3 regions of the Clostridium sp. DJ247 genome follow, and region 2 is predicted to be linked to each of the others. Evidence: riboswitches for the same ligand, from Rfam matches in the RefSeq annotation. Region 2 holds a riboswitch; each other region holds the start of a gene.
What was found. Region 2 has a riboswitch for S-adenosylmethionine ahead of nifB (nitrogenase cofactor biosynthesis protein NifB). Riboswitches for the same ligand answer to the same signal wherever they lie in the genome.
Positions count from the first base shown of each region.

Region 1: another riboswitch for S-adenosylmethionine. It lies ahead of HGI79_RS13050 (YbaK/EbsC family protein); the one in region 2 lies ahead of nifB (nitrogenase cofactor biosynthesis protein NifB).
Region 3: another riboswitch for S-adenosylmethionine. It lies ahead of HGI79_RS20995 (ABC transporter permease); the one in region 2 lies ahead of nifB (nitrogenase cofactor biosynthesis protein NifB).

Region 1 covers NZ_JABAIW010000030.1:29,567-40,215, reverse strand. The annotation lists gene HGI79_RS13060 (DEAD/DEAH box helicase) at 1-1,166, shown strand, start outside; gene HGI79_RS13055 (transglutaminase domain-containing protein) at 1,272-2,438, opposite strand; SAM riboswitch class I at 2,771-2,875, shown strand; gene HGI79_RS13050 (YbaK/EbsC family protein) at 2,983-3,465, shown strand; gene larE (ATP-dependent sacrificial sulfur transferase LarE) at 3,520-4,332, shown strand; gene HGI79_RS13040 (hypothetical protein) at 4,733-5,269, opposite strand; gene ureA (urease subunit gamma) at 5,933-6,235, shown strand; gene ureB (urease subunit beta) at 6,245-6,625, shown strand; gene ureC (urease subunit alpha) at 6,615-8,333, shown strand; gene ureE (urease accessory protein UreE) at 8,659-9,102, shown strand; gene HGI79_RS13020 (urease accessory protein UreF) at 9,092-9,784, shown strand; gene ureG (urease accessory protein UreG) at 9,911-10,519, shown strand; gene HGI79_RS13010 (urease accessory protein UreD) at 10,519-10,649, shown strand, end outside.
Region 2 covers NZ_JABAIW010000022.1:2,030-12,678, forward strand. The annotation lists gene HGI79_RS10425 (ABC transporter substrate-binding protein) at 1-1,010, opposite strand, end outside; gene HGI79_RS10430 (cation-translocating P-type ATPase) at 1,420-3,708, opposite strand; gene HGI79_RS10435 (nitrogenase component 1) at 3,831-5,330, opposite strand; gene HGI79_RS10440 (nitrogenase component 1) at 5,386-6,726, opposite strand; gene nifB (nitrogenase cofactor biosynthesis protein NifB) at 6,834-8,201, opposite strand; SAM riboswitch class I at 8,542-8,658, opposite strand; partial or broken gene HGI79_RS10450 (ABC transporter ATP-binding protein) at 8,821-9,724, opposite strand; gene cysK (cysteine synthase A) at 9,761-10,649, opposite strand, start outside.
Region 3 covers NZ_JABAIW010000083.1:956-11,604, reverse strand. The annotation lists gene HGI79_RS21010 (ABC transporter substrate-binding protein) at 1-55, opposite strand, end outside; gene HGI79_RS21005 (threonine synthase) at 87-1,286, opposite strand; gene HGI79_RS21000 (ABC transporter ATP-binding protein) at 1,338-2,129, opposite strand; gene HGI79_RS20995 (ABC transporter permease) at 2,206-3,009, opposite strand; SAM riboswitch class I at 3,280-3,393, opposite strand; T-box leader at 3,648-3,904, opposite strand; gene HGI79_RS20990 (LysR family transcriptional regulator) at 4,137-5,003, shown strand; gene HGI79_RS20985 (PRD domain-containing protein) at 5,415-6,566, shown strand; gene HGI79_RS20980 (YhcH/YjgK/YiaL family protein) at 6,732-7,199, opposite strand; gene HGI79_RS20975 (DUF421 domain-containing protein) at 7,549-8,277, shown strand; gene HGI79_RS20970 (DUF4363 family protein) at 8,347-8,712, shown strand; gene HGI79_RS20965 (DMT family transporter) at 8,894-9,322, shown strand; gene HGI79_RS20960 (class I SAM-dependent methyltransferase) at 9,612-10,259, opposite strand.

The DNA.
Region 1 (10,649 bases), on a different contig from region 2:
ATTTGATAAGAAGAAAGGTTATTAATCTTAGTGCTATTAGATTTTTTATACTTGATGAAGCTGATGAAATGCTAAACATGGGATTTATTGATGATATAGAAGAAATTATTAAAAACTGTAATAAGGATAGACAGACATTATTATTTTCAGCAACCATGCCAAATGAAATTAAAAAATTAGCTAAAGGATATATGAAACCTGATAGTAAGCATGTATCAATTGTAAAAAATGAAATGACAGTAGCTACTGTGTCTCAATATTATTATGAAATTAAACAAAAGGATAGATTTGAATGCTTATGTAGAATATTAGATGCTGAAGAACCTACTGCAGCCATAATTTTCTGCAAGACAAAACGTGGTGTAGATGAATTAGTAGATACTATGCAGGCAAGAGGCTATAATGTAGAAGGCATGCATGGAGATATGAGCCAAAATCACAGATCAAACACTTTAAAAAGATTCAAAGAAGGTAATTTAGATTTCTTAGTAGCTACTGATGTTGCAGCAAGAGGTATTGATGTTGAAAATGTATCTCATGTTATTAATTATGATCTTCCGCAGGATATAGAATCTTATGTTCATAGAATTGGTAGAACTGGAAGAGCTAAGAGAGAAGGAGTTGCGTATACTCTTGTTACCGCTAGAGAATATATGACTCTTAAACAGATTGAAAAATATACAAAAAGTAAAATAAAAAGAAAAGAAATCCCAACAGTTGATGAGATATTTTTATCAAAATATAAGAGTATAGTTGTGAAAATAAAGGAAACACTTGAAACTGAAGACTATAAAAAGTTTGTTCCTTTGGCGGCAGAATTGGATGAAGAATTCAATTTAGTTGATGTAGCAGCTGCTTTATTAAAAATGATTTACGAAAAAGAAATAAGCTACGATTATACAGAAAATCTTATAGGATCAACATCTAATTTTACAAGATTATTTATCACCGTAGGACGTATGGATAGGCTTAACCCTAAACAGCTAATCCAGTTTTTAAATGATAATGTTACCAGTAGTAGAGTAGATATAGGTAACATAGATATTCTTGAAAAGTTTTCATTTATTGATGTAAATGAGGATTCCGTTGATTCCATATTAAAGTATTGCCAAGGTAAAAATTTATGTGGAAGAAAAGTTAAAATTGAGATATCTAAAAAAAGATAAGGATATAAGGTTAACGAGGTTGTCTACAGGAAACCTATGTCTATAGAATATAATAACCACCAGTATGACGTCATATATACCAGTCTGGTGGTTATATGTTATTAATTACTGAAAATCTATGGTTATATATTTAGAATTATTTAGTTCGTCATTATAGCTAACCCAACTAAATTTTCCACCTCTTTTTAAAGCATCATAAGCTTTACTAACGCACTGTTCTACATCATAGATATTTCCATCATAATTTAAAATTTTTATACTTACACTAGTAGTACTATTACCAAGAGCATTCTTTATAGTCTTATAAAATTCACTATAATTTTTAACTACAGTTATAATGTTTCCAGATTCATCTTTTTCAACTAAGTTTAAATTATTAAAGTTATACTGAGTATTTATGCATTTAGGATATTTACTTCTATCCCATCTATGATTTTTACTAATCTGTTCATCTGTAACGTTAAAATAAGAATGCCTAAGATGATTTGAACCATCACGGGTAGTAGGATCATCCCAAGTTGTATCTAGGTGATAATATTCACCACCTATTTTAACTATATTCCAAGCATGGCTAATCCAATTTTTACTGTCATTAGCATCACCAATTACTAGTATAGATTCAATACCAACGGCTTTCAATAGCATGTCCATAGCTTCTGCATATCCTTGACATACACCAATGCCTTTTATTAAGATACCATAAGCTGTATTAGATTCTTTGGGCATATTACCTGTATAGAATCTGTTATCGTATTTAGAGTTATTTATTATATAATCATGAAGAGCTGCCTCTTTTTCATAATCTCTCATGCCCGGTTTAATTACACTATTTACAATTTGTTGAATCTTTTCATGTACTATCTTGTCTTTACTCTTCAGATTTTCTTTACTGTCAATGTACTCAAAATTTATTATTAACTTAATAGGAATAGAAAATTTTACTGTACTTGAAGCTTTTATACAAATACCATTTAATTCAGGAGTACTCTCTAAAATTTTATTAAATACATCAAGGTTATATATTTTCTTATTATAATTTTTTATTCTAAGAGTTATGCTGCTATCATAGTTACTCATAGCTTTCTTAACTGCATTATAATAATCATCATAATTACTAATAATTGTATTATTTACTTCAGCACTATTGTTAGTTGATGAATTGTTAACAGATTTGGATATTTTTCCATTAACACTATAAGATAAAAAAGAAAAAGTTAATATTGAAAGTATAGTAATTCCTAAAAAAATTTTAAAAGGTTTATTATTAAACATAGTATCTCCCTTTTCTTATATCAGCTTTAAATTTTTAAAATTATTTTAACTTGTCAGCTTTGCAAAGACTTAAGAATAGAGCAATCCCTGTTGAATCTATAATAGATTATTTAAAGCAAATATTACAAATAAAACGTAGTTATACTAATAGTATTCAATATTATTAGTATCATAGTTTATAAATAAACACAATGGCAATGTAAATACAATTGGGGAATTTTATGTAAAGCTCCTTATTGGAAAGGTTAAGAATGTATTAAAATTAATTTATAACAAAATATATTGATTATTAATTACTGTTTTGTTATAATAAGGTTAAGTGAATATGGAACTTCTTATCAAGAGAGACTGAGGGATTGGCCCTATGACGTCCAGCAACCTGAACTTTGTTTCAAGGTGCTAATTCCAACAGGTGGTGGTAACCTGAAAGATAAGGAACTAGAATGATATAATCTTCTTGTAGCTTATCTACAGGAAGATTTTTTATATTTGTATATGTAAGAAGTTCCCCATATAATATCAATTTAGTGAAAGGAGAATAAAAATGGGTATGGATAGTGTTATAAATCATTTTTTAAGCAGGGGACTTGAATGCTCAGTTACAAAATTCTTAAATAATGAAAGTGAACTTTATAATGAACATAAGGAAAGAACATTGGAAACAGAGTGTGTTGGAAAAACTTTAGCTTTTAAAGTAAGAAATGATAGCATATTAATTGTAGTATCAGAAGATTTGAAAATAAGCAGTAATAAGTATGAAAATTATTTTAAAGTGAAACCGAAAATATTAACTAATAATGAAACTATAGATATAACAGGGCATCCTTTGGAAGGGCTAAGTCCCTTGGGGCTAAAAAAACCACTAAAAGTTTATATTGATGTTTCTTTGAAAAAGATTAGTTATATATATATATGTGCTGGATTGAAAAACTTTGTTGTAAAAGTTGCACCTAGAGAGTTGATGGATTTAACTGATGGACAATGGCTTGATATTTGTCAACATGAAAATAGTTATGCCTACCATTAAGGTGGCAGCTTATTTAATAAATAAAAAATATATAGTAGTAGGAGTGTAATCTAAATGATAGAAAACATAAAATATAAAAATTTAATCAACTATTTGAAAAAATTAGAAAGTGTAGTTGTGGCTTTTTCAGGTGGTGTTGATAGTACCTTTGTAGCTAAAGTAGCAAAAGAGGCTTTGGGAGATAAAGCATTAGCTTTAACCGTAGTGGCACCTTATATACCTAAATGGGAAATTGAAGAAGCAAAGATTGCAGCAAAAGAAATAGGTATAAAGCATGAACTTTTAGAAGTTCCTGTAATTATAGATGAAATAAAATTTAATCCATCTGATAGATGCTATTTATGCAAAACAGCTGTTTTTACAAAAATAAAAGAAAAAGCAGCTGAAGAAAATTTTAAATATGTAGTAGATGGAACTAATGCAGATGACACTAAGGATTATAGACCTGGACTTAGAGCTTTAAAAGAACTTGATATAAAAAGTCCACTTTTGGAGAATGGTATAGTAAAGGCTGAGATTAGAGAGTTTTCCAAGGAATTAGATTTAAAAACTTGGGATAAACCATCTTATGCTTGCTTGTTGTCTAGGATCCCATATGACGTGGAAATAAAGATAGAAGAGCTAGATAGGGTAGAAAGGGCAGAAAAATATCTTATTGATTTAGGCTTTAGAGCAGTAAGAGTTAGAAGTCATAATAACTTAGCAAGAATCGAAGTTCCAAAGGAAAACATAGTAAAACTTTTCAATAATGATTTGTTTGAAACTATATCAAAACAATTGAAGAGCTTTGGATTTAAATATGTTACATTAGATTTGGAAGGATATAGAACTGGAAGTTTAAATGAAGTATTGGAATTAAATAAATAACTATAGATAACCATGCCCGAAATTTAACTTATACCACCGAATATGATACCAAACTTCAGCACGTTAAAAATTTTTAAAGTACCATCAATTTTGGCAGCATATTCCTACGTATAAGTTAAATTTAAGTTGATGATATCTATAATACTACAATCTTCTTTATATTTACAAATAAGTATTATATACTGGAGATGCGGTAGAAATAAAGTGAAACTAAGTAGCTAGTAAAATATATTCCCTTTAAGTAGACAACAGTTTATGGTGGCTACTTAAAGGGTAAATTTCTGCGTTTTAAAACATATTTAAGATGAAATGATGTGTTTATAAATTGTAGAATATTCAATATTTAATTATAACAATTTCAGATTTATCTAGCTAATTCATCATTATCTATAATATAAGCCTAATTGTATAAATTCTCTATATGAATACTACTATTTTTTTCCTTAATAGCTTTAATAATCATTGAAATATCTCTATCTGAAAAGCAGCCAAGTGGAATTCTTAGGGTTTTAGGAGTAGCTTTTAAGCAACCTAATCTTTCTTTTATAACTACATAGCCAAATAATTCTCTATAACCCTGTGACTTGCATATAGATTCTATGCACATTATATCAAGTATCTGTATTCCGAAGGGTCCCCTAAAAATTAAGTTATCAGGTGTTAACTCTATATAGATTCGTTTAATCTTAAAAGCTACTATTATTATTAGGAAGTAGCATGAAATTATAATTGGAGTTAAAAGAAAAAGAGCTAAGGGAAATACTAACAGTGAATCTAATATCATCTCATTTTCTATTATTGCAGCAGCTAGTGGTAAGCAAACAACAGGTATAACTATAAATATACAGAGAAAAATAGAAATTAAATACTCAATAAATTGCTTAGGGTAAAAGATACTTGGTTCTTTATTTTTAGTAAACGTTATCTTTTCTTCCATAGATAGTCTCCTTTCAAATAATATTATTGGAGAATATGTGATCAAAAGCTAAGATTAGTAAATATCATGCATGTTTAACTTTAAGTTTTATTATTTAGCTAGGTTTATAAAAGTATTATAAGAATATGTTATAATGTACAATTGCTATGTTTAAGAATTGATTACTAAATATAATATATGAAAAGCTCTTTGCACTATTATAGTATGGAAGGATGTTTATTCTGTTGCGTAAATTTTATTCATTAATATTTTAATTTGAACAATATTAAAAATGATTTGTTCAATATATAGTTAACATAAAAATATTAGAAGTACTGTACTCTTTACCTCCTTGGATTTTAATTAAGCTCCTAATATAGGTCTATTCAATTAAAACAGATATTATTCCAAGTTCTTTAAATAATACATCTCAATACAATGTCTAAAGGTATAATAAAAATATTAGTTTCATGATATCATCTCCTCTCGATTATTGTTAACTTATAATAATATTTTGGTAATGATTAAAGTATGCAGTCATGAAAATATATTGTCAGGATAATGTTACTTAATTTTGAAAAATTATAATAAAATGGTATAATTTAATAAAAACTTATGGTAATATATTGTAAAATTTAATTAAATACTATGTATAGTAGGATTCTTTCAAAGGAAGGTGAAACCATGTATTTAACTCCTAGAGAAATGGAAAAGTTAATGCTGCATTATGCTGGAGAGCTAGCAAAAAAGAGGAAAGATAGAGGACTTAAGCTTAACTACCCTGAAGCAGTAGCTCTGATATGTTCGGAGCTTATGGAAGCTGCAAGAGATGGTAAAACTGTTACTGAGCTTATGCAATATGGAACTCAGATACTTAAGGAAGAGGATGTTATGGAAGGCATAGCTGAAATGGTGGAGGAAGTTCAAATTGAAGCTACTTTTCCAGATGGAACAAAACTAGTAACTGTTCATAATCCAATAAGGTAGGTGTTAATGATGATACCAGGAGAAATTATTGTTAAAGACAGAGATATTGTATGTAATGTGGGGAGAAAAACAGCAAATATAATAGTGGCTAATACTGGAGATAGACCTGTTCAAGTTGGTTCACATTTTCATTTTTTTGAAGTAAATAAATGTCTTAAATTTGATAGAGAAAAATCCTATGGAATGAGGTTGGATATAGTATCAGGGACTGCTGTACGCTTTGAGCCAGGCGAAGAAAAAGATGTAGTGCTTGTAGAACTAGGTGGCAAGAACACTGTACATGGTTTAAATAACTTAACAGCAGGTCCAGCTACTGAAGATAACAAAAAAACAAGTATTTTAAAGGCTGCAGAACATAAATTTAAAGGGGTGAGCAAAGATGAGCTTTAAAATTTCTGCAAGAGACTATGCTAATATGTATGGACCTACTGTAGGAGATAAAGTTAGGCTTGCTGATTCAGAGCTTATTATTGAAGTAGAAAAAGACTATACTGTTTACGGTGATGAGTGTAAGTTCGGTGGAGGAAAAAACTTAAGAGATGGCATGGGACAGTCAGGTATATCTTTAAGATCGGAAGGAGTACTTGATTTAGTTATAACAAATGCTTTAGTTGTGGATTATACAGGTATTTTTAAGGCTGATATAGGTATAAAAAATGGTAAGATTGTAGGAATAGGCAAAGCAGGAAATCCTGATATTATGGAAAATGTTGATTCTAATATGATTGTGGGGGCTTCTACAGAGGCTTTAGCGGGAGAAGGTCTTATACTTACAGCTGGGGGTATTGATACTCATATTCATTTTATATCACCTCAACAAATAGAAACAGCTTTATACAGTGGGATTACTACCATGATAGGTGGTGGAACAGGGCCGGCAGATGGTACTAATGCAACTACCTGTACACCAGGTGCTTTTTATATGGAAAGAATGCTTGAAGCAGCTGAAGCCTTTCCAATGAATTTAGGATTTCTTGGAAAAGGAAACTCCTCTTCAGAGGAAGCTTTAAAAGAGCAAGTAGAAGCAGGAGCATTAGGGTTAAAGCTGCATGAAGATTGGGGAAGTACTCCGAAAGCCATAGATACATGTCTCAAAGTAGCTGATGAATACGATGTGCAGGTAGCTATACACACAGATACATTAAATGAAGCAGGTTTTGTTGAAGATACTATAGAAGCTATTAATGGAAGAACCATACATACCTATCACACGGAGGGTGCAGGTGGAGGTCACGCACCCGATATAATGAAGATTGCGTCCTTTTCTAATATACTTCCATCTTCAACAAATCCAACAAGACCATATACTGTTAACACTATAGATGAGCATCTTGACATGCTTATGGTATGTCACCACTTAGACAGCAAAGTTCCTGAAGATGTTGCTTTTGCAGACTCAAGAATAAGGCCTGAAACTATAGCTGCAGAAGATATACTTCATGATTTAGGAGTTTTTAGTATGTTAAGTTCAGACTCACAAGCTATGGGAAGAGTGGGAGAGGTTATCATAAGAACTTGGCAAACTGCAGATAAAATGAAAAAACAGAGAGGTTTTTTACCTGAGGATAAAGGTGGAAATGATAATTTCAGAGTAAAGAGATATGTAGCAAAGTATACTATAAATCCTGCCATAACTCATGGAATATCAAAGCATGTAGGTTCTATAGAGGTAGGAAAATTTGCAGATCTAGTGCTATGGAAGCCTTCTATGTTTGGTGTTAAGCCTGAGATGATAATAAAAGGTGGAGTAATAGCAGCAAGTAAGATGGGGGATGCCAATGCATCTATTCCAACTCCTCAGCCTATTATTTATAGAAATATGTTTGGTGCCTTTGGAAAAGCAAAATATAATACCTGCATTACCTTTGTATCCAAGGTTTCTTTAGAGAATGGGAACATCGGTAAGCTGGGATTAAATAAAATAATTCTTCCAGTGGAGAACTGCAGGAACATAGGCAAGAAGGATATGATCTTTAACTCAGAAACACCGAATATTGATGTAAATCCTGAAAACTATGAAGTCAGAGTAAATGGAGAACATATCACCTGTAAGCCTATTAAGGAAGCTGCACTAGCTCAAAGATACTTTTTATTTTAAGTTAAATTTCAAGCCTAGAACCATATATAGGTACGGAACTTTTAAATTAAATTTATTCCACATAGGATATTACTAGATTAAGCCACTAATAAATAGTTTAAGAAAGTCTAAGCCTCAAATTAGCAGAAAAGCTAAGAACTTTGATAAACTCGCTTAGGCTCAAACAGTATCAAAGTACTAAGCTTTTCTACTAATTTAAGACTAAGACTTTCTAATAAACTATTTAAATGTGGAAGAATCTGGTAATATCCTATGCTCCATAAATTAAATTTAAAAGTTCCACATCTATAGGGTGGATTAAGTTTATAGAGAGGATTTGTTTAACATGATAGTGGAAAGCATTTTAGGGCATTTGAATGATTTTGATGTATATGGTAGAGAAGTAGATTATGTTGATGTAGAGTGGTATGAGGTAAGTAAAAAAGTATTGAAGAAAGATAGTAAGGCGGGAAAAGAGATTGGTATTAAGCAAAAAGGAGAACAGAGGCTAAATCATAACGATGTGCTGTATTATGATTCAGAAGAGATAGTTATAGTAAATATACCTGAATGCGAAGCTATCCTTATAAAACCTAAAACTATAGAGGAGATGGGAAGAGTATGTTATGAAATAGGGAATAAACATGTACAGCTATTTTTGCATGATAATGAAGTAAGAGTACCCTATGAAGAGCCTCTCATGAAATTATTAGATAAAAAAGGATTTAATCCTAAAAAAGTTACTGCAAGGTTAACTAATGGATTAGAGTGTCATAGCCATGAACACTAGAACAGAATTTCTTACGCTACTTCAAATATCAGATTCTATATTTCCTATTGGTTCATACACTCAATCCAATGGACTTGAAACTTATGTACAAAAGGGAATAATTAAGGATGTTGAAACCTCTAAAAAATACCTTGAAAAAATGCTGCTTCATAATATGAAATATGGGGACATTTTAGCTGTTAAATTGTCTTATGAGGCAGCCAAAAATAAAGATTTATATTATATAACTACTATAGATAACTGGGTTTCTAGTTCAAAAACACCAAGAGAAATTAAAGAAGGTAGTACTAAATTGTGTTTTAGGTTCATAAAGCTTGTTGAAAAATTAAAACCTACGGAAATTATTGAAGAATATGAAAATTTTATTAAGGTAAAAAAGTGTTGTGGTCAGCATAGTGTTGCCTTTGGTATATTTGCAGCAGAGTGTGGTATAGAAAAAAAGGAAACTTTGATGGCATATGTGTATAATCAAGCATCCTGTATAGTCAACAACTGTGCAAAGCTTATCCCATTAGGACAAATGGAAGGGCAAAAAATACTTTTTGAAATGCAGGATACAATGAATAACGTGATTGAAGATTTAGATGAGCTTTCTATAGAGGATTTAGGACGCTGCAGTATAGGATTTGATATTCGGGCAATGCAGCACGAAGATCTCTATTCAAGAATGTATATGTCTTAGAGATAAAGGGTTTTAAGGTGAAAACTTATATAATTTAAATTTCGACTCTAGATAGAACCCTATAACAAATAATATGAAAGTTGAAGAGAGGAAGGAGATGCTGATTTTTAATCAGAAGTAATATGTATGGGTTACGTAAAGATAGGAATTGCAGGACCTGTTGGGTCAGGGAAAACTGCTTTGATTGAGAGATTAACGAGAGAGATGAATAATGAGTATAGCATAGGTGTAATTACAAATGATATTTATACTAAAGAGGATGCGGAGTTCTTGGCGGCTAATAGTGTACTGCCTAAGGAAAGAATAGTAGGGGTAGAAACGGGTGGATGTCCACATACTGCTATAAGGGAAGATGCTTCAATGAATCTTGAGGCTGTTGAGGAGTTAACTGAAAATTTTCCGGATATTGAAATACTATTTATAGAAAGTGGGGGAGATAACCTATCTGCAACTTTTAGTCCTGACTTAGCAGATGCTACTATATATGTTATCGATGTATCAGAGGGGGATAAGATTCCTAGAAAAGGGGGTCCTGGTATAACAAGATCTGATCTTCTTGTGATTAATAAGATAGATTTAGCTCCTTATGTAGGCGCAAGTCTTGAAGTTATGAAAAGAGATTCAATAAAAATGAGAGGGGAAAAACCTTTTATCTTTACTGATTTAAACAAAAGGCTTGGATTAGATGAAGTCATAAGTTGGATTAAAAAGAATGTGTTACTAGAGGGATTATAATGATAAACAACTATCAAGAGGACAGTTTTTTAAAAGTAAAAACTCAATGGAAGAATAATAAAACAGTTTTAAAGGATTGCTATTTTACAGCTCCACTTAAGATAACAAAACCATTCTATGATTATGAAAA
Region 2 (10,649 bases):
GTAATTTTATCTTTAGGTATTACATTATTCTTCTCTAAATCTTCAATCCATGGTTTTACTAAACTTTCATCAATTTTAGTGCTGGTAGCATAGTAATGGTAGCCAGTTACAGGTTGATGTATAGCTTCTTCTGTTAACTTAGCAGCTTCTATATAATTGGCATTTGCCCATGTTCCTGCTTTTGCCATAGCTCTTGTAAATCTTTTAACAACATCAGGATTTTTCTTTGCAAAATCTTCACTTACAACGTAGAATGATAATCCTGCAGATGCACCAAGATTAGCTTCAGATGTATCTACAATTTTCACTGCACCTGAATCTTGCATTGCTTTATAGTATGGAGGATGAACCCCTGCCACATCTACTAACCCTTGACTTAAAGCCTGTACTGCCTGAACATCTGGCATACTAACCCATTCAACTCTATCTCTTGGAATACCATATTTGTCTAATATTTTGTTAGCAAGGAAGTCTGCACAAATATTGTTAGTAATTGTAGAAAATTTAAGCTTTTGACCTTTTTTATAGTTTTTTAAATCTTCAACAGATTTGATACCACTCTTAGGATTTACAAACCACCACATATGACGGAATTTAGGATCAATTTCTGGGCCAGGTTCTATTCCAGCTGGCGAAATACCTACTAATGGAGCACCTGAAGCTTTAGCAACTGCAAATGTATTAGGATGCCAACCTCCAAAATCATTGTTACCATTTAGAATAGATGGAATCTGCTGTGTAGCTTGAGTTTCACCAGTATAAACTATTTTTAACCCTTCTTCCTTAAAGAATCCTTTCTTATCAGCAACAATCCACGGAGTTGAAGAACAATCTACTCTAGTCCATGTTTTAATGGGAATCAATCCATCTGCGTCAGCTTTTAAAGCATTTGCTGATCCACCACTTGTTGCTGCAGTATTTTTGCCGCAGCCAGTCATACCTAAAGTTGCAGCTATTGTAATTGCACTAATTAATAAAAATAATTTTTTCTGTTTTCTGTTTTTTAACATGTACAATACTCCCCCTTATATAATATAATTTTTAGTTTTAATAAAATAATGATTTATGCATTTCAAATATTTGAATTACTATTTCACTAACACTTGAGTTAATATTTCTCTCCTTTCTCTTTAATATTTCTGCTTATTTTTCACAACCCTCACTTTCTATATGATTCCAAACTAAAACTTTAACTAACACTTATTAAAAAACATCTAAATGTTATCTTTTAACTGGAAACATATGTATTTCAATAAGTAAAGTTGTTAATTTAGAAACCCATACAAATAAAATTTTGTATAAAAAAGCTAAGTTCCCAAATTTAAAAAGAAACTTAGCCTCCAGTATATCTGGTCAACTTAGCATGATTTTTGATTATTCCAATATATTTTAAAAATATAATTATATAAGTATAGAAACTTATACTTTAAATTTTTTCAAACTCAGTGAATTTAATAAAACAGATATTGAACTTAAGGACATTGTTACAGCTCCAACAACAGGATTTAAATATCCTAAAACAGCAATAGGTATTCCTATTAAATTATAAATAAAAGCCCAAAATAAGTTTTGTTTAATCTTTCTCAATGTTTTTTGAGATAACTTTATTGCAGATACTAATGATGTTAAATCATCCCTTAATATAACAATATCTGCAGTTTCAATTGCAACATCTGTACCTGTGCTCATAGCAAATCCTACATCAGCAGTGGCAAGGGCTGGCGCATCATTTATACCATCACCTACCATAGCTACAATTTTTCCTTCTTTTTTTAACTTAGAGATTTCTTGTGCTTTATTTTCTGGTTGTACCTCAGCTATAACATTTTTTATTCCAACTGCTTTTGCTACTGACAAAGCAGTTTTCTCATTGTCACCAGTTAGCATGTAAACCTCTATTCCCATATTTTCTAATGCACTAATAACTTCTTTAGAATTTTTTTTAATGGTATCAGATAGTGCAATGACTCCAACTAATGAACTATTAACAGCCACTAAAATCACTGTTTTACTATTTTCCTGAAGAGAATTCAATGTTTCAATTGACTTTGTTACATCAATTGAATTTTGCTCTAAAAATTTTTTTGTTCCAATTAACACTGTTTTATCTTCAATAACCGCATGTACTCCGTTACCAGGAATTGCTTCAAATTTATCTGGATCTCCAATATCTGAACCAAACTTTTCTTTTCCTAATTCATATATTGCTGCTCCCAATGGATGTTCTGAATTTTTCTCAGCTATAGCAGAAAGAATCAGCAGACTATCCTCATCATACAGGCTTTTTTCCTCATCAAATATAATAATATCTGTAACTTTATGTTTTCCAGTTGTTATAGTACCTGTCTTATCTAGAATCATTGCATTTATCTTACATGCTCTTTCTAGTTCCTCTCCATTCTTAATTAATATTCCGTTTTGTGCACCCTTTCCCATACCAACCATTATTGCAGCTGGTGTCGCAAGCCCTAAGGCACAAGGACAAGAGACTACAAGCACTGAAACAGCATAAATAATAGGTTTATCTATAATAAAAATCTGGTGATTATAGATAAAGAAAAACCATATTATGAATGTAGCTGCAGCTACCAATAAAACAATAGGAATAAATACCCCAGATACTTTATCTGCTATTTTTTGTATAGGAGCCTTACCTTCTTGGGCTCTTTCAATCATTTTGATTATACTTGCAAACATAGTATCATTTTCTACCTTAGTAGCCTTAAACTTAAATGCTCCAAATTTATTAAGTGAAGCCCCTGTGACAAAGTCTTTCTCTTTCTTTTCTATTGGTATGCTTTCTCCTGTAATCATGGATTCATCAATAGTTGAAAAACCTTCTATAATTACTCCATCAACAGGTATTCTCTCTCCTGGTTTTACAATAACAATATCACCAACTAACACTTCATCAATAGGAATATCTTTTTCTACACCGTCTCTTAAAACTTTTGCAGTTTTGGGTCTAAGCTGCATTAAGCTTTGTATAGCTCTCGAAGTTTTCCCTCTGGCAATAGATTCTAAATATTTACCTAATAATACAAGAGTAATAATAGTAGCAGAAGCTTCAAAATAAATATTTTTCATTCCAAATATATAGCTATAAGGTTCCACCAAGGAAACATATACACTATAGAAGTAAGCAGCAGTAGTTCCTATAACTACTAATAAATCCATAGTAGCACTTTTGGCCTTTAGAGCATAAAAAGAACTTTTGTAAAATTTAAAACCAATTATAAACTGAACTGGGGTAGCTAGTGCCATCTGTAGTCTCCAATCATGAAGTCCACTAGCTTTATATCTTAAGTATTGAATAAAGTTACCCCATTGAGTTTCTGTGTTTGGATCATAAGTATCATGACAAAATCCCAAACCACCCAAAACCATTGCTAAAATTAAAGGAAAAGTTAAAATAATAGCTACTATAAGAGTATTTCTTAATTTATTTCTTTGAATTTCACTTATTGTTAAAGCTTTTTTTACATTTTTTAATTTACTTTCATCAGTATAAAAACCCAATGACTCAATCTTTTTCTTTAAATCATCTAATTTTATTTTTTCGTTATCATATTCTAAGTTTGCTTTTTCCGTTGCAAAATTCACAGTGACTCCACTAACACCCTCAACTTTTTCCAATGTTGATTCAATTGTGAGAGAACATAGTGTACATGTCATACCATACACTTTAAGTGAAATACTTTCAGTCATTATTTCACACCCTTTTTAAAGTTAAATATCTGCTAAACTCTACCTACAACCTCTGGAACTTACCAAAGGTCGTAGATAAAGCCACCTGCAGGTATAATACTATTTTGTAATTTTAACAAATGTTAACTTTGCTTAATATAGTGAAATGGTTCTTTTTCAAACCATTCTTTTTTATAAGGCAGTTTTGTATTTTCTGCAATATTTTTATTGAACATAGTATTCTTAAATAATCTATTCAATCTTCTTGCGATTTCAAAGGAACCTGAATATCCTAAATAGTTGTAGGTTGGTCCAAATAAAGGTAATACAGGAATACCCTGTTTAGCTACCATACTATTACCACCCGAATGTCCTATAATTACGTCAGGTTTGTCTCTTTCTATAAGGTTAGCTAGTTCAAAAGGCTGACCTGTAGCAGCATTGAATGTAGTTCTCTCTTTATCTGGCAATACCTCTAATAATGGATCTGCGAACTCATCATAATGGAATCCTTTCATACCAAGAACTTTTATGCCAAGATCTATAAGTAGTTCTGCAGTAGATAATATTCTTATTTCTCCCCCAGCAAGATATGCTGTCTTACCCTTTAATGTCTGTCTATAAGGTTCTAAGGCTTCATTTAACTCTCTATTTTCTTTTTCAATTAATTTTTCTGCTTCTTTTTCAAGCCCAAAGTAAGCAGCAATATCCTTAATCCAAATATCAGTATTTTTTCTACCTATAGGAATTGTCTTTAATACAAATGGAATACCATAAATTTCTTCTATATGTTTTATAAAGTAATCATCATGCGTAGCACAAATACTTACATTTAATGCTGCTTCTGATACATGTTTAAAGGTTTCTGGTTCAGCATAACATGGTAAAAATCTCACCTTAAGTCCTAGTGCGTTTAGCAGCCTCTCAAGCTCAACTTCATCAGGTCTGCTCATTGAAGAAACATTTAGAACATTAACTGTACGACTTAATCTATATTTTTCCTTTAGCTGCTCCAATTCATCTTCATATACTCTTTCTTCTCTTTCTGGGTCCTTTACAAGTTTCTTTAATATACCATGATAAACAGAATCATATGCTGTGGCCATAATTTTAGTTCTAAAACCCTCACAATGAACAGGTACTAAGGTAGCTGATACTTCATTTTGAAGCTGTAATAAAACAGACTCCACATCATCACCTATTAATGCAGGTACACATGCATTAGCTACTATAATTGCATCTGGTCTAAATTCTTTATCTGCATATAACACTGTTTCTCTCAGCTTATTTTCTCCACCATTTATAACATCATGTTCGTCTAAATTAGTATTTAACCATATTAATCCATTGGCATTAGGATCCCTAAGCTGCTTAAAGGTTTTGCTTGTGCCTAGAGTTCCTATACTAGAAGCACCGCAACCTATTGGTCCATGCATTATAATAACTGAATTACGAAGAGTATTAATAATTGCAAGACTTAAGGTAAATTGACAGCCTTGAGTTTGTCCAAAACTTCTTTCATATCCATTGAGACATCCTTTTTTGGCACAATCTTGTAGGAAACTGCAGCTACCTCCAAAAGCATTAATGGCTTTTAATCTATCTTCACGAACGGGTGCTTTTTCATTATTTATATAATTCATATTTTCCCTCCTATATTTCTTATACTTTACTAAAAGATGTTAATCTTTTAGCCCCCTATCTACCACTTACGTGTATACTTATTAAATCTTCCACTAAGTTTAATCCACCATAAAAACCAGCATAAGCCCTGCTTAGTACAGATCTGTTAGTTACAGGGAAAGAAACCGTTAGAAGTGGATAACCAAATTCTTGTGCAACATCTCTCTCAAAAGCACTTCCTATTATTACTGCTGCCCCTAAAGAGTCATAATATTTACTACCATTATTTTGAGGCCATATATCTTTTAAATATTTTCTTACTGCTGAAGTATCTGTATCAAAGAAAACTTTAGGTTTAAGCCCTGATGCATAATTTTCAAATCTTGATAACAATATCTGTTCTTGAGATTCAGTTAAAAAATCTGTAATAACAGCAAGTGAAGGCAACCAACCTAATTCATCTGATATAAATTTGCTTACTGCTGGTACATAATTTGAATCACCGACTACAATTCCATAACGTTGAAAATCAATGTCATTAAATATATCAGATATTCTTTCAAAATAGTCGTAGTATATTTCTTTTTCCTTTTTTATAACATTCTCTATAGTTTCTTCTTTAACATCTAATGCCTTTCCTACAATACGTAAAAACTCTGCAGTTTGTCTTGCCCCTATTGGTATTGAAGTGGAAATAAAAGGTGTCTTATGTATTTCTTCAAAAACCTTAGCAGGCTTAATTCCATAAATATCTGAAACTATTATATTTAGTCTTGCATCACCCGCATTTTTAAGATCTTCTAAAGTTTCCTCTTCTCCAAAGAAAGTATTAGCTTTAAACCCAAGCTTACTTAAAAGTCTTTTTAATTCTCTCAAATTACCTTTATAAAAAGCATCTTGACCTGGTACTAAACCAAATATATTTACTACATCTTGTTTCTTTTCCTCTTTTTTTATAACAAATTCTTTAAACAATGCTTCTAGAAGCAAATCATAGCCTGTATAAGAGTTACCTTTGAATCCACCTGTTTCTACATTTAAAACAGGCTTTTCACTATTAGCAAATTCACCAGTAACACTTTTAGTATCATCACCTATCATTTCCACCATACAACCTGTTACTACCACATATAAATCACCATCCATTATTTCAAGGGTAGTTTGTATTTGCTCCTTTAATCTTTTCTCACCACCAAATACTATATGTTTTTCTATAACATTAGAACTTGGTAATGACATACCTGAAGCGTATCCGCTTCCAAAATGACCTGCTCCTGGGCTTATTGCATTTGAAAGATTACTACCACAACCTGGTGCTGCATGAATTATAGGAATAGTTCGATGTAATGCACGAATTGTACCTAAAGCCCCTCCTAAAGCACATGTATACCTGGGTCTATCAACAAATTTGCTCATGTTATCCCCCTACCTAATTAATAAAATTCTTAATATAAACAAAATAGACTTAGAATATCTCACTGAGTTAACATTGAGAAATCTAAGTCTCCAGTATTTCTGGTCAACTATAAATTCGTTTCCTTTACATCTTTTGACACAAAAACTACATTAGCATTCGCTCTTAACAATTCTACTGCTTTTTCTATACCTTTATTGATTGGCTCATACATTTGAAATATTTGTATCCCTTTTTCTACTAATTTTTTTGTAGGTTCAAAACCTACTCTAAAGGTTAATACAGCATCACATTCCTTTATCTTTTCTATAATTCTTAGAATTTTATCCTCATGCTCATCACATTCTTCTACTCCATTACAATATTTATCTATAGATCTTTTTTCTACAAATTTGATTTCACCATTTATATAATCATAAATGTAAAATTCCGATGCATGACCAAAATGTTGATCTATATTTATACCTGATTTACTTGATATAGCAAACCTATATGCTTTTTTATCATCCTTAATACTCTCTTCTTTATTATTTTCAATTCTCTCTATATCTTTTTCTTTTAATTTATTTATACTTCCGCACCCTTTACTTCCACAACCATTACTTTCGCAACCTTTATCCCTAAAGTCTGCAGAAATATCCTGTGACAAAATACCTATAGCATCAGCTCTACACTGTTTACAGTGATACATTTGTCTTAGATCTAGTTGGCATTTTTTTCTCATTTCATTTAATTCAGCATTACTAACACTAGATAGATTTGCAAATACACTACCTTCTACAGGTATCATTCTCATTATATTAGTAACATAAGCTCCACATTCCTTAACCTTTTTAACTATGTCTGGAATATGCTGGTCATTAATACCTTTAATCATTACAATATTAACTTTACAAATAACTCCCTTAGAAGTTAAATATTTAAGTCCAGATAATTGATTATTTAAAAGTGTAGCTCCTGCTTCTTCTCCTGTAAGGTTATTTCCCAAGTAGTTAATCCATTTATAAATTTTGCCACCTATTTTAGAATCAACTGCATTTATAGTTATTGTTACATGGGAAACTCCTAACTCCACTAGTTCCTTAGCATAAAAAGGTAACATTAATCCATTAGTAGATAAACAGAAGGTTGTTTCTTGAGATTCTTCTCTAATTAGCTCAATAGATTTTTTAACTTCATCAAAATTAGCTAAAGGATCTCCCGGCCCCGCTATGCCAAGAACTGTTAAATTATTTATTTTGCTCTTTACTAATTTAAATTTTTCAAGTGCTTCCTCTGGTGTTAAAACCTCACTTGTTACACCAGGTCTACTTTCATTTACACAATCATATTTTCTACTACAAAAATTGCAGCTAACATTACATTTTGGTGCTACTGGTATATGCATTCTAGCATATTGATGAGCTCCTTGGTTATAGCAAGGGTGTGAGGCTGTTTTTTCTTGAATATTTTTTAGTTCATATTGATTTACTGACATTATATTCATCTCCTATACCTACTTCATATAATTATTCTTTAAATTAATGACCTTATATCATAATTATGAAAGCTATTAAATTAGTTATCTTTTTAGATAAAATAAAAAAGACCAAAGCTATCCACTGTAAAACAGTTTACTAGTCTTCAGTCTTTCTGATCAACTAATGTAAAATCATAAAATATAATATTGCAACTAACAAGTTATTTTTAAAAATCTTTATTACCAAATGGCTTTCATATCTACAGTTAAGGATTTTTCATAAAAATAAAAAGCTATCTTTCTCTAAATAAGAAAAATAGCTTTCATTAACAAAATTTATTCCATAAAACTACTATTTTTCTTATCTACCAGATTAGTAAAAACTATTCTGCAGGAATTGACACCGCTACACCTAATAATAGGTACCGGTTGTCGGGCTTCATAGGGCCAGTCCCTCCACCGCTCTTGATAAGAACAATCATATTTAATTTTTATAAAAAACTAAAACGCTTAATAAGATATAGTAAATATATACTTTATATAAATAATACTAAATATGTTATTCCATGTCAATACCCAAAATATTTAAATAAGTTTTTTATTAACTATTGTGCCTTCCATAAATAACTTCTTTTTTTTATAATGTTGCATAAGAAGATATCTCCTGTGCTACATTCTTTGAATTTTGTACGGTTTTTTTAGTTTCTTTGGAATCATCTTGAAGCAACTCCCATATTTTATGTCTCAACAAACTGAAATCTGTAGATGATCTTAAATCTCCGTTATCTCTAGGTCTTGGCAAATTAATATCAATAATTTCTTTAACAGTACCTGGATTCCTTGTCATTACAGCTACTCTATCCGATAAAAAAACTGCTTCTTCAATACTATGGGTAACAAATATTATAGTTTTATTTGTCTTCTCCCATATTCTAAGCAATTCTACATGCAGAGACTCCCTTGTCTGAGCATCAACAGCAGCAAAAGGTTCATCCATAAGCAGTACTTCAGGATCATAAGCTAAAGCCCTAGCAATAGCTATTCTTTGCCTCATGCCACCAGACAGTTCATGAGGATATCTTGACTCAAAGCCTTTTAAACCTACCAATTCAATATATTTTTTGCTTATTTCTGCTCTATCTTTTTTTTATCCTTTTTATTTCTAATCCAAATTCAACATTTTTCTGGACCGTTCTCCAAGGAAAAAGAGCATAACCTTGCATTACTATACCACGGTCTAGTGCAGGACCTTTTACAAGCTTCCCATCAATATAAATTTCACCGGTATTTTTTGTAACCAAGCCAGAGGCTATATCTAAAAAAGTTGATTTTCCACATCCGCTTGGACCAACAATTGAAATAAATTCCCCATTTCTCACATTAAGATTAAAATCTTTAACAGCTACAAATTCTTCCTTTTTTGCTAATTTAGAGTTTTTTAAGTTATATACAAGCCCTACATTTTTTGCAACAATTTTATCTTTTACACCTTTATTTTCTTTAGAAGTCAAACCCACATCTAATATACTTTCATAACTCATAAATATGATATCCTCCTTTTTTTAAATTTGAAGTTCTTATTTCTGAGCAAATAGTTCTGTACTTAAATATCTTTCACCAGTGTCTGGAAGTATAACTACAATTTTTTTATCTTTATTTTCTGTTCTTTTAGCTATTTGCAGCGCCGCAAAAGCAGCAGCACCAGAAGAAATTCCCACTAAAATCCCTTCTTCACTAGCAAGTCTTCTAGCTGCTTCAAAAGCTTCTTCATTTTTTACTTTAAAAATCTCATCTATTATTTCTATATTTAGTACATCTGGTATAAAACCTGCTCCTATTCCTTGGATTTTATGCGGTGCTGGATTTCCTCCTGACAACACAGGCGAATCAAAAGGTTCCACTGCAACAACTTTAACATCACCTTTTTTCTGTTTGATTGCTTCCCCAATACCTGTAATTGTTCCTCCAGTACCAACACCACTAACTAATATATCTATATTTCCATCTGTATCCCTCCAAATTTCTTCTGCAGTAGTAGCTCTGTGTATTTCGGGATTAGCAGGGTTTTTAAATTGCTGTGGTATAAATGAATTTTCTATTTTTGTTGCTAGCTCTTCTGCTTTACGTATAGCTCCTCTCATTCCTTCTGCGCCTGGAGTTAAAACCAATTCAGCATTGTAGGATTTTAACAAATTACGTCTTTCTAAACTCATTGTATCAGGCATAGTAAGGATGAGCTTATAACCTTTAGCTGCTGCAACAAAAGCTAAGGCTATACCAGTATTCCCACTAGTTGGCTCAATAATCACTGTATCTTTATTTATCAACCCTTTGTCTTCTGCATCCTTAAGCATTACATATCCAATTCTATCCTTAACACTACCTGCTGGGTTAAAATATTCCAGTTTAGCTATTACATCTCCCTCAGCTGCAGAAGCAAATTTATTTAATTTTACTAAAGGTGTA
Region 3 (10,649 bases), on a different contig from region 2:
AAGCAGATATTGCAATTAATGAAACTATGCTAACTATGTTTTTTATTTTTTTCATAATATTCCAACCCCTTTATAATTTATAAATTTTAAATTTCTGCATCAATTTCTAATACAGGAAGGTTGTCTTCAACTAAATTAGGATACTTTAAACCACTACCTGTATTTAATAAAACAACTTTTTCATCTGGTTTTAGGAATCCATCCTTTAACAATTTGCCTGCTGCTGCAACTAAAGTTGCTCCTTCTGGACAAATAAGCAATCCTTCTGTTTTTGCTAATAAATTAAAGGACTCTATAAGCTCTGAATCTTTTACTTCAATTGCTGTACCTTTACTTTTTCTTACTGCTTCTAATACTAAAAAGTCACCTAATGCTTTTGGTACACGTATTCCGCCAGCTATAGTATTTGCATTTGTACAAAACTCAGAGGCTTCACGGTCTTCATTAAAAGCCTTAACAATAGGATTACAACCTTCTGATTGTACTGCAATAAGCTTAGGAACCTTGTCCCCAATCCAACCTAACTCTTTTAATTCCTGAAAGGCTTTCCAAATTCCTATTATGCCTACTCCACCACCTGTAGGGTATAGTATGGCATCTGGAAATTCCCAATTAAAATATTCTGCTATCTCAAGTCCCATGGTTTTCTTACCTTCAATACGATAAGGTTCTTTTAGGGTAGCTGCATCAAACCAACCATATCTTTGAACTCCTTTAGCAATTATTTTACCTGCATCAGATATCAAACCTTTTACTAGATATGTTTTAGAGCCATAAATAAAACTTTCTTTCTTAGCTAAATCAGGTGCATCTTCTGGCATAGCCACCACCAACTCTATTCCTGCTCTGGCAGAATAAGCTGACCAAGCCCCCCCTGCATTACCTGCTGTAGGCATTGCTATTGTTTTAACTCCAAGTTCCTTTGCTTTAGAAACACCAACTGCTGCACCTCTTGATTTAAAGGTTCCTGTAGGATTTAAGCCTTCATCCTTTATGTATAAGTTTTTTATTCCAAGCTTTTCACCTAAAGCTGATGCTTTTAATATTGGAGTATCTCCTTCACCAAGATTAACTATATTTTCTTCCTTCTCAACAGGTAAAAGCTCTTTAAATCTCCATAAGCCCTTTTCTCTAGTTTTAAATACATCTTTTTTAACATTATTTTTTATGGCTTTTAAATCATATCTAACTAATAATGGACCTCCACAGTGACATAAATTACGTGGCACATCTGCTGTATACCTTTCTTTGCATTTTGAGCATTCTAAATAGCTTACATAACTCATATTATATTACTCCTTCTATAATTAATTTTTTATATTTTGCATAAGTTATTTTTATATAATATAGGCAAATGGATTTTCTACTTCAGTAAAAAACTCACCATAGATTTCTCTTTTAATTTTTACAAAATCATAATCGCTGCGATCACGAGGTCTAGCTAAAGGTACGGGAACTATTTTCTTAACCTTACCTGGTCTACTAGACATAACCGCAACCCTATCGCCAAGATAAATTGCTTCATCAATATCATGAGTCACCAAAATCATAGTTGTATTTTCTTTTTCCCAAATTCTTAGAATTTCTTGCTGCATATTAATACGTGTCATAGCATCAAGTGCTCCAAAAGGTTCATCTAGCAGAAGTACTTTAGGTTTATTTACTAAAGCTCTTGCAATACTTATTCTTTGCTGCATACCACCTGATAGCTGGTGCGGGTAAGCTTTAGCAAAACTGCTTAGTCCTATCAATTCAAGATGCTCCTTCACTAACTCTTGCTTTTGCTTCTTAGAAGTATTTCTACTTAGCCCAAAAGCTATATTATCCTCTACAGTTAACCAGGGGAAAAGACGAGCTTCTTGAAACACCATTCCTCTATCAACTCCTGGACCTTCTATATGTTTACCCCCTAAAAAAATTTGTCCACTATAGTTTCTCTCTAATCCAGCTATTATTCTAAGCAAAGTACTTTTGCCACATCCACTTGATCCCACAATACTTAGAAATTCACCTTGATTAACTGTTAAATTTACATTATTAAGTACATTAACATCACCGTTATCTATTCTAAAGTTTTTATTTAAATTTTCTATATTGATAGCACTTGCTGCTTCTGATATAAGACTCATTATTCTCATCTCCTTACAACCTTCAATATAATTAATTATTTTTAATTCTTATCATTTTAGAAATCATATTTACTGTTTATCGGCTTAAGTTATTTACATTCCATTTTATAACTAAAAGCTCCAGCTTTTTGATTGCAAAATCTATAAAAAATCCAATAATTCCTATAGAAAAAACTCCAACTAACATTATGTCTGGTTGTGACAATTCTCTAGCATAAGCAATTTTATAACCTATACCTGAGGTTGCAGCAATTATTTCTGCTGTAATAACACTCATCCAAGCACTGCCTATTCCAAGACGTAATCCTGTGAAAATAGCTGGAAGTGCTGACGGGAAAACCACTTTGATTAGTACATCAAATTTATTTTTTTCTAAAATTTGCGAAACTTCTAAATATTTTTTATCTGTGTTTTTTATACCATAGATGGTGTTAATTAATATTGGCCAAAAACTACCAATAGCTATTACTGTTACCTTTGAGGCTTCATCAATACCCATCCATAATATAAGCACAGGTACCCAAGCTACGATTGGGATAGGACGTAAAAAACCTATTACTAAGTTAAGAGACTTTTCAGCATATTTAAAAAGTCCAATTAAAACTCCAAAGGTTATTCCTAAGAAAGCTCCTAAAGCATATCCTTTGAAAACCCTTAATATACTTATAGCTAGGTGCTCAAACAATTCTCCAGTATGCAGCATATCAATTAACGCTATGCTGATAAAATATGGAGAAGGAAGCACAGAGGATCTAATAATACCTTGGTCACTTAGTATTTGCCAAATTATTAATATTATTATAGGTACTATTAATGCAATGAGAATATTTTTGATATAATTTGCTTGTTTAAAATTAACTTTAATGCTAATTAAATCCATTTTGACCTCCCCTTATAATTAAAATAGTTCAACAATACAAAGTTGTAACGCGTTAAATCGATATTAGTATGTACTTGTAAAGTTATGCATAAATAAAGTGACAGTGCTAAGTAAATTGCAAGCTAGCTTATTAACCTCCATTAGATTATTTATAGGCTGCCAGCTGCAAGTTAGAATTTTTATTTTAAAAATTAAAAGGCTGTTTTTCTTCAATAAGAAAAACAGCCTTAAATTTAAGTTCAACTTAATTACTCTTAAATTTAGTTATTTTTCTTATCTTCCAGAATATAAACTATCCTGCAGGAATTGACACCGATACATTTTAACCAAAATGCCGGTTGTCGGGTTTCATAGGGCCAGTCCCTCCACCACTCTTGATAAGAGAATAAATATGGTTTAAAACTCATTATATTCATTTATTTCCAACTTATTTAATATCTTAAACCATTTTTCTCGTTTCGTCAATACTGTATTTAAATTTATCCATTTTACTACCAGCCCTAAGACTCTCGCTTCTATAAGCTAGGAGTAGTGTCTACTGCCAGCTAGACAATATCAGGCGGGGTTAACCCCTCTCCTATGTAAGTTTCTCCTTATTTTTTAACAAGTGCTAATAAAATAAAAACTCCTGCCTCAATTACAGAGGCAGAAGTTTACTTCCACGGTTCCACTCTGTTTATTATGTATAAGTACAAAACATTTATACATAACAACTTATTATTTAGGGTCAATTAATCCCTCAACGCTTTAACGGGCGTACCCGCTGAAACCTACTAAATTTCAATTCAGTGCTCTAGGATGCATTTCAGTCACTTTCCACCCAAAATCCCTTACACCCTAGGGGATTTCTCTCTTGGAGTTTCCTATAACCTACTCTTCCTGTCATAGCAGTACCATAATTAAAAGATATACAAATATAATATTTACTACGTTAAGTTTTTAAATATAACTCATATTTATATAATATTACAATAAAACCATTTATAATTAGAGATATAAAACTTATTTTTACATTTCTTAGATCTTGTAAATTATTATAGCAAAGAAAAATACATAAGAAAAATACTTAAAAAGTATTGAATTAATATGAATAAAGTATAAATAAAATATTAGGAGTGACTATTCATATGGATATTAGACAATTAAAATACTTTCTGACTATTATTGAAGAAGGCAGCATAACAAAGGCAGCTGAAAAATTGCATATAGCTCAACCACCTCTTAGCCATCAGTTAAAATTACTTGAAGATGAACTGGAGATTAAGTTAATTGAAAGAAACACTCGAAAATTTGAAATAACTGATGCAGGCAAGGTATTAAAGCACCGTTCTAAGCAAATTTTAGAGCTATCAGAAAATACAATTAAAGAATTAAAAAATTTAAAGGATGGGTTTCAGGAAACTTTATCAATTGGTACTGTTCAATCTGCAGGAGTTACACTTTTACCTGAACGTCTTAACATTATTCAAAAAAAGCATCCAAATGTAACTTTTCAAATAAAGGAAAGTAATACATATAATATATTAAATTTACTAAATAAGGGTTCAATAGATATAGGAATTGTACTAACTCCTTTTAATTCAGAAATCTTCGAATCAATACTGTTATCAGATGAACCAATGGTTGCGGCGGTTAAGGAAGACTTATACTTTCAAGAACTTGAAGGTAATATTTCCTTAACCGAACTTGAAGATAAACCTTTAATAATAGATGGGAGATTTAGAGACATTTTAATAAGTTCCTGTCACCAAGCTGGATTTGAACCAAAAATCCTTTGTGAAAGTGAAGACGCTATATCAACCTTATTATGGGCAAGAACAGGAGCTGGCATAGGTCTTATTCCTAAACCTGCTGTTAACTTCATTACAACTACAGATCTGAAATATATGGAAATAAACGAACTGTCTTTAAGAACACGAACCGCTATAGTATGGGCGAGAAACCGATACTTATCGGAAGCTACTAAAGACTTTTTAGAAACTTTTAAAGCATAGATTATTTCATTTTGTTATCCTATATAGATACCCACAACTTAAATTTAACTTATGCGTAGGAATATGCTGCCAAAACTGATGGCACTTTTAAAAACTTTAGACTGATTAAAAGTTTTTAACGTGCTGAAGTTTGGCAGCATATTCGGTGGTGTAAGTTAAATTTCTGCTGCCTAACCCTATACTAAACCTTTAATTCTATTATTTTTCCGGGTTTATCTACCTTACTAATATGACCTACCATCATAGTGTTAACCATACCTAAAGACATTACAAATAGTTGCTCCATAAGAATCTGTAGAAAATACTCAACAACCATTAAAAAAAGAAGATAGCAGTATATATCAAATTATTGAACAAAAACTAGAAAAATTAAAGTCTGAAGGTATATCAAATATCGCCATAGAAAATATCTTGGAAAAAGATATAACTAGATACTTTGAAAAACATATTAGTGGAGTTTCTGAAGAAATAAATAAGAAAAATTTATTGAGTATTGTTGGTGAAGATATATTAGATTGTATTGACAAAGTACTATACTATGTAGCTAATGCACTAAAAAGAAATTTTAGTAACAATACGTATACCGCTCTAGCGCTGCATATAAATACTCTCATTAAAAGAGTTAACAGCGGTAAGACTATTATTAATCCTGAATTAAATAAGATTAAAGAGCTGTATCCTGAAGAATTTAAAGTTGCTCTTAATGCTAAAGCACTTATTGAAAAACATGTTCTCCACTCAATTGCCGAAGATGAAGCAGGATACTTAGCAATATTTCTATTACCAGAAGAACAACTTACTCATAAGAATAGGAATAAGGATAAAGTGAAAATTATTCTTATTGCTCACGGCGAATCTACAGCAACCTCTATGGCAGATGTTGCTAATAAGCTTTTAGGCGAAAATAACGTGTTAGGTATTAATTCACCTATTGATAAAAGCTCCTTTACAGTTTTAGATAAGCTGAAAAAAATCATATCGGAAGATATAAATTCTAGTGGTTACCTTCTTCTCGTTGATATGGGCTCTCTTACTACTTTTGCAGAAACTATAGAAAAGGAGTTTAATGTTCCAGCAAAGGTTATACCCCTCGTTTCAACCTTACACATGTTGGAAGCATCTAGAAAAACTCTATTAGGCTTATCTTTAGATGATATTTATAAAGAAGTGCTTCTTGTTAACTCATATTTTGAAACTAATCGTTCATTAAAAGAACCAAAAAATAATAAAAATAAAGTAGCCATAGTAACCGCATGTTTAACTGGTCAGGGTGGTTCAGTAGCTCTTAAAAGTTTTTTAAATAATAACCTTAAGTATGATAAAGAATTATTTGAAATAGTTTCTCTAAATTGCTTAGATAAAAAGTACTTTATTCAAAAGTTGAACAGTATACTTCAAGAAGGGGAATCTCCAGTTGAATATCCAGAAAAAGATGCATATATAACAGACAATAAAAAGCTTTATGATATTATAAAAGAAAACTTTATATTCTTATACAATAAGTACTTGCTTGAAATATCTGACAGTGAAATATGCTACATTATAAATATTTTCTCACACTAAAAACTTTAGAGCTTTGATAGGGTTACTTAGGCTCAAATACTATCAAAGTTTTAAAGTTTCTTTTGTTCTTCTACTTTTACTGACTTATCTACCTTTATCGAAACAAATTAAGATACTGCTTTTAACACACAAAAAATATGCCCAACAGGGCATAAACTTTTTTCTTTACAGAAGTTTTGTATTAATTTTTACAACTACTTTTCTTATGGAACATGCTTCATTTACTGCACATGTTGGTCTATGAACATCATTAGGAAAAAATATAGCAAAATTTCCTGGCTTCATAATTAAATCAATTTCATTTTCTGTATTCTCATAAAAAAGAACATCCTTCTCTTCTAATAAATCTTGAGAAACTACATTATTAGTATCTCTAGCAAATCCTATTAGTTCTTCTCCTTTTACTAAAAATTGAATATCAATATATTTGTTATGAATCTCAGGCTTTGATAAATGCTTCTCTTTAGTTTCTACATCCATTACAGTATAGTACATGTCTTCACCTTGGATTTCATATTTTCCAGCTTCAACACTGTGAAAATCAATACCTTTTAAGTGATCTATAGCTTTCATTATTGAACTAGGATATACTTTTTCCATGTCAGCAGTATTTTTTATATCTCCAAATATCATTTGTTAACACCCCCAATATTTACATATAATTATACAATATAAAAGATAAATTTTATATATTTAAACATACTAAAGTTCCTAGCTCACAACTTAAGCTATCCTCCGGAATATAAGTTAAGTTTCAGTATTGGAACTATAGATATAGATAAATCATTTTCACTGTCACCTTAAGATTAGAATAATATTCAGCATCAGTATACATTCTATCAGTGCATACAACAATACAAACTAATTTATACTTCATTAATAAACGTGCTTTATAAACCTGATATTTCTGAAAGTAAAATTATGTATATATTTTTAAATTTATGAAAAGATATATACATGATTATAGATAGGAGTGATTACATTGAATGAAGGACTTGTTGCATTAGTAAGAGCTATAATTGCTTTCTTCTCTTTATTAATATTCGCAAAAATTTTAGGTAAGCAACAGATAAGTCAACTTACTTATTTTGATTATATTTTAGGTATTACTATTGGCTCTATTGCCGGTACCTTAACAACGGATTTATCCAGCAGAGCATGGCCTCATTGGGTAGGACTACTAGTTTGGATAACTTGTGGTCTTATTATGGAGTGGATTACAATGAAATTTAGGTATGCATCAAAGTTTATCGATGGAGAACCTACAATAGTAATTATGAATGGCCAGATAATGGAGAATACCTTAAGAAAAATGAGATATAAAATTTCTGAATTACAAGGACAATTACGAACTAAAGGGATTTTTAATTTAACTGAAATTCAGTATGCTGTGCTTGAAACTAATGGTGAAATATCTGTTCTAAAAAAGCCAGAGAATCAGCCACTAACCCCAAAGGACATGAAAATTCCTCCTCAAGATAGCGGAATTGGTATAGAGCTAATATACGATGGAGTGATAATACATCAAAATTTAAGGCAAGTTAACAGAAATGTTGAATGGCTAGAATCTGAACTTAAGAAACAAGGCATTAAAGATCCATCAGAGGTATTCTTAGCTACAGCGGAAAGTTCAGGTACTCTTTATATAGATAAATATAGTGATAAAATAAAGAAACCTATAGATGTAGGTGACTACAATGGTCCTTACTAGTAGTTATACCATTGCTTAAGAAAGCAAAATATAACTACTAAAATTATACCTATTCTAGGAGGAACAATTATGCGAAAATTTATAATAATCACAATCCCAATAGTTACTTTATGCTTATTTGTGCTTATAATGCTTAGTAGTAATTTCTTTAAAAAACCAAGAAGTGATTACGATAACGTTCCAAAATACATAGAAACTACTACAAAAGCAATAATCTCAGAAAACTGGTCAGAAGCAGAAACAAATTTTACTACACTTAACTCAGCATGGAAAATAGTACTTAAAAGAGTTCAGTTTAGTTCAGAAAGAGATGAAATAAACTCATTAAATGTGAATCTTGCTCGTCTTAAAGCTTCTATTCTAAATCATGATAAAAATTCTGCACTATTGGAATTAAGTGAAGCTAATGAGCATTGGCGTGATTTAGGTAAATAAATATCAACGCATATTAATTTATACTTCAATTTATAGTTTCCTCACAACAATGATCGCAGTAGCCATTTTCTTTTATTTCTTCTACCATAGAAGAAATAAAAGAAAAAAGATTAGTAATATTCTATTACTAAATTAAATATAATCTCATATGTACAAGCAATATTTATGAGGTTATAAACTAGTGAAAGAAATTATGCCATATGTATTAGCAATAGTAGCGGGAATATTTACTACACTAGAAGCGAGTATAAATTCGCAGTTAGGTAAAGCAATAAATCCTAAAGTAGCAACGCTACATAGTCTATTAGTGGGCTTATTAGTTATGTTAATAGTAAATATATTAAGCGGGACTTTAAGTGAATATAGTAAAGTGTTAAATGTAAGATTACAGTGGCTAATTGGTGGAATATTTGGAGCATTAACTATTTATTTTGTAACTAAGACAGTACCAAAGCTAGGAATAACTATAACTTTAACCATGGTTATTGCTGCACAAATTTTAAGTAGTTTTTATATAGATATAGTTGTTTTAAAACACCAGAGGTTAGAGATTACTAAGATTTTTGGGGTATTTCTAATTATTGCTGGAGTGTATTTCATATCAGAGTAATTTTTAATATTATATACTGGAAACATTAGAGTTTAAGGCATATATTCCATAATATCTTATCATTTTAAAATTCTTTTCTCGAATATGCCTTACGGACATTTTTTTAAGGTCAAAAATAGAAAATTCTATATAACAAAAAACTATATTGAATTTTATTTCAATATAGTTTATATATTCGAGAGTTTTATTAGTGTAATTAAAAATTTTAATTACATCCAATAGGTTTTAATTACACTAATAAGTACGCCATATTAAAAACCTGTGGAAATTCTTAGTTTTGTTGGTTAACTTATTTATTAAAAACAACCCATAAACCCGATTCATCCTGTGTTACTGCAAAGATTTTTATATTTATCTCAATTAACATCTTTACAAACTTTTCAACAACATTCTCATCGTCAACTTTTTTTCTTCTCTTTTCCCATTTACTTTCTTTTTGCTTAACCTTTCTATCTCTATAATAATCAGGTTTAGCATCTGGAAAATCTCCTCTAATATAGGCAACTCCACCGGGTGTAAGTACTCTATATATTTCTTTAAAAGCTTTTATCTGATCTTCCCAAAAATTTATAGAAGCACTACCTACAACAAGATTAACTGATTGATTGTTAAGTGGAATGTCATGAACATCTCCTCTTAAAGTTTTTACTCTATTGCTTACATTATCATTTTCTACTTTTCTCCCTATACCATTTAACGCATACATTGATTTATCAAGTAAATATACAAACATATCTGTTATTTTAGCCATTTCAATTCCTAGATACCCGTTGTTACCACCTATATCAATACAAGTTCCACCTTTAATACCAGTTACTTCTTTAATATGATAGGCAGTATCAGAATAAATAGATGAAAACATATTAGTTGAAATTTGATTATAATCTAAAACTTTTTCTTCACATAACAATTTGCTTACACCCCCATTATCCTTCAAATGTTTCTAAACTTCTTCTGAACTACCAATAATTTCATATATGTTCTAATAAACTTTATCTTAACTTTTTTATTATTTATATAAAATTAATACTTTCAACGTATATGACTATCTTTTATCACTCTGATTTTTTCTTTAATTTGTTGTACTCTTTACATAATAAATAAGAAAAATATAATATTAATTTTTATCCCTTTAATATATATTATAAAACTTTAAATATAAATTTCAATATTTTTTAGATAACTTTTTATTAATTTTTTAAGAATATGTAATTCATTTTATTAAATTATCAATAAAATTGTTAAATATTCATATTTTCTATACTTGCTTAAGTATAATACTATATAAAAGCCATATTAATTATTGTTTTTCACTACTAAATAAAAA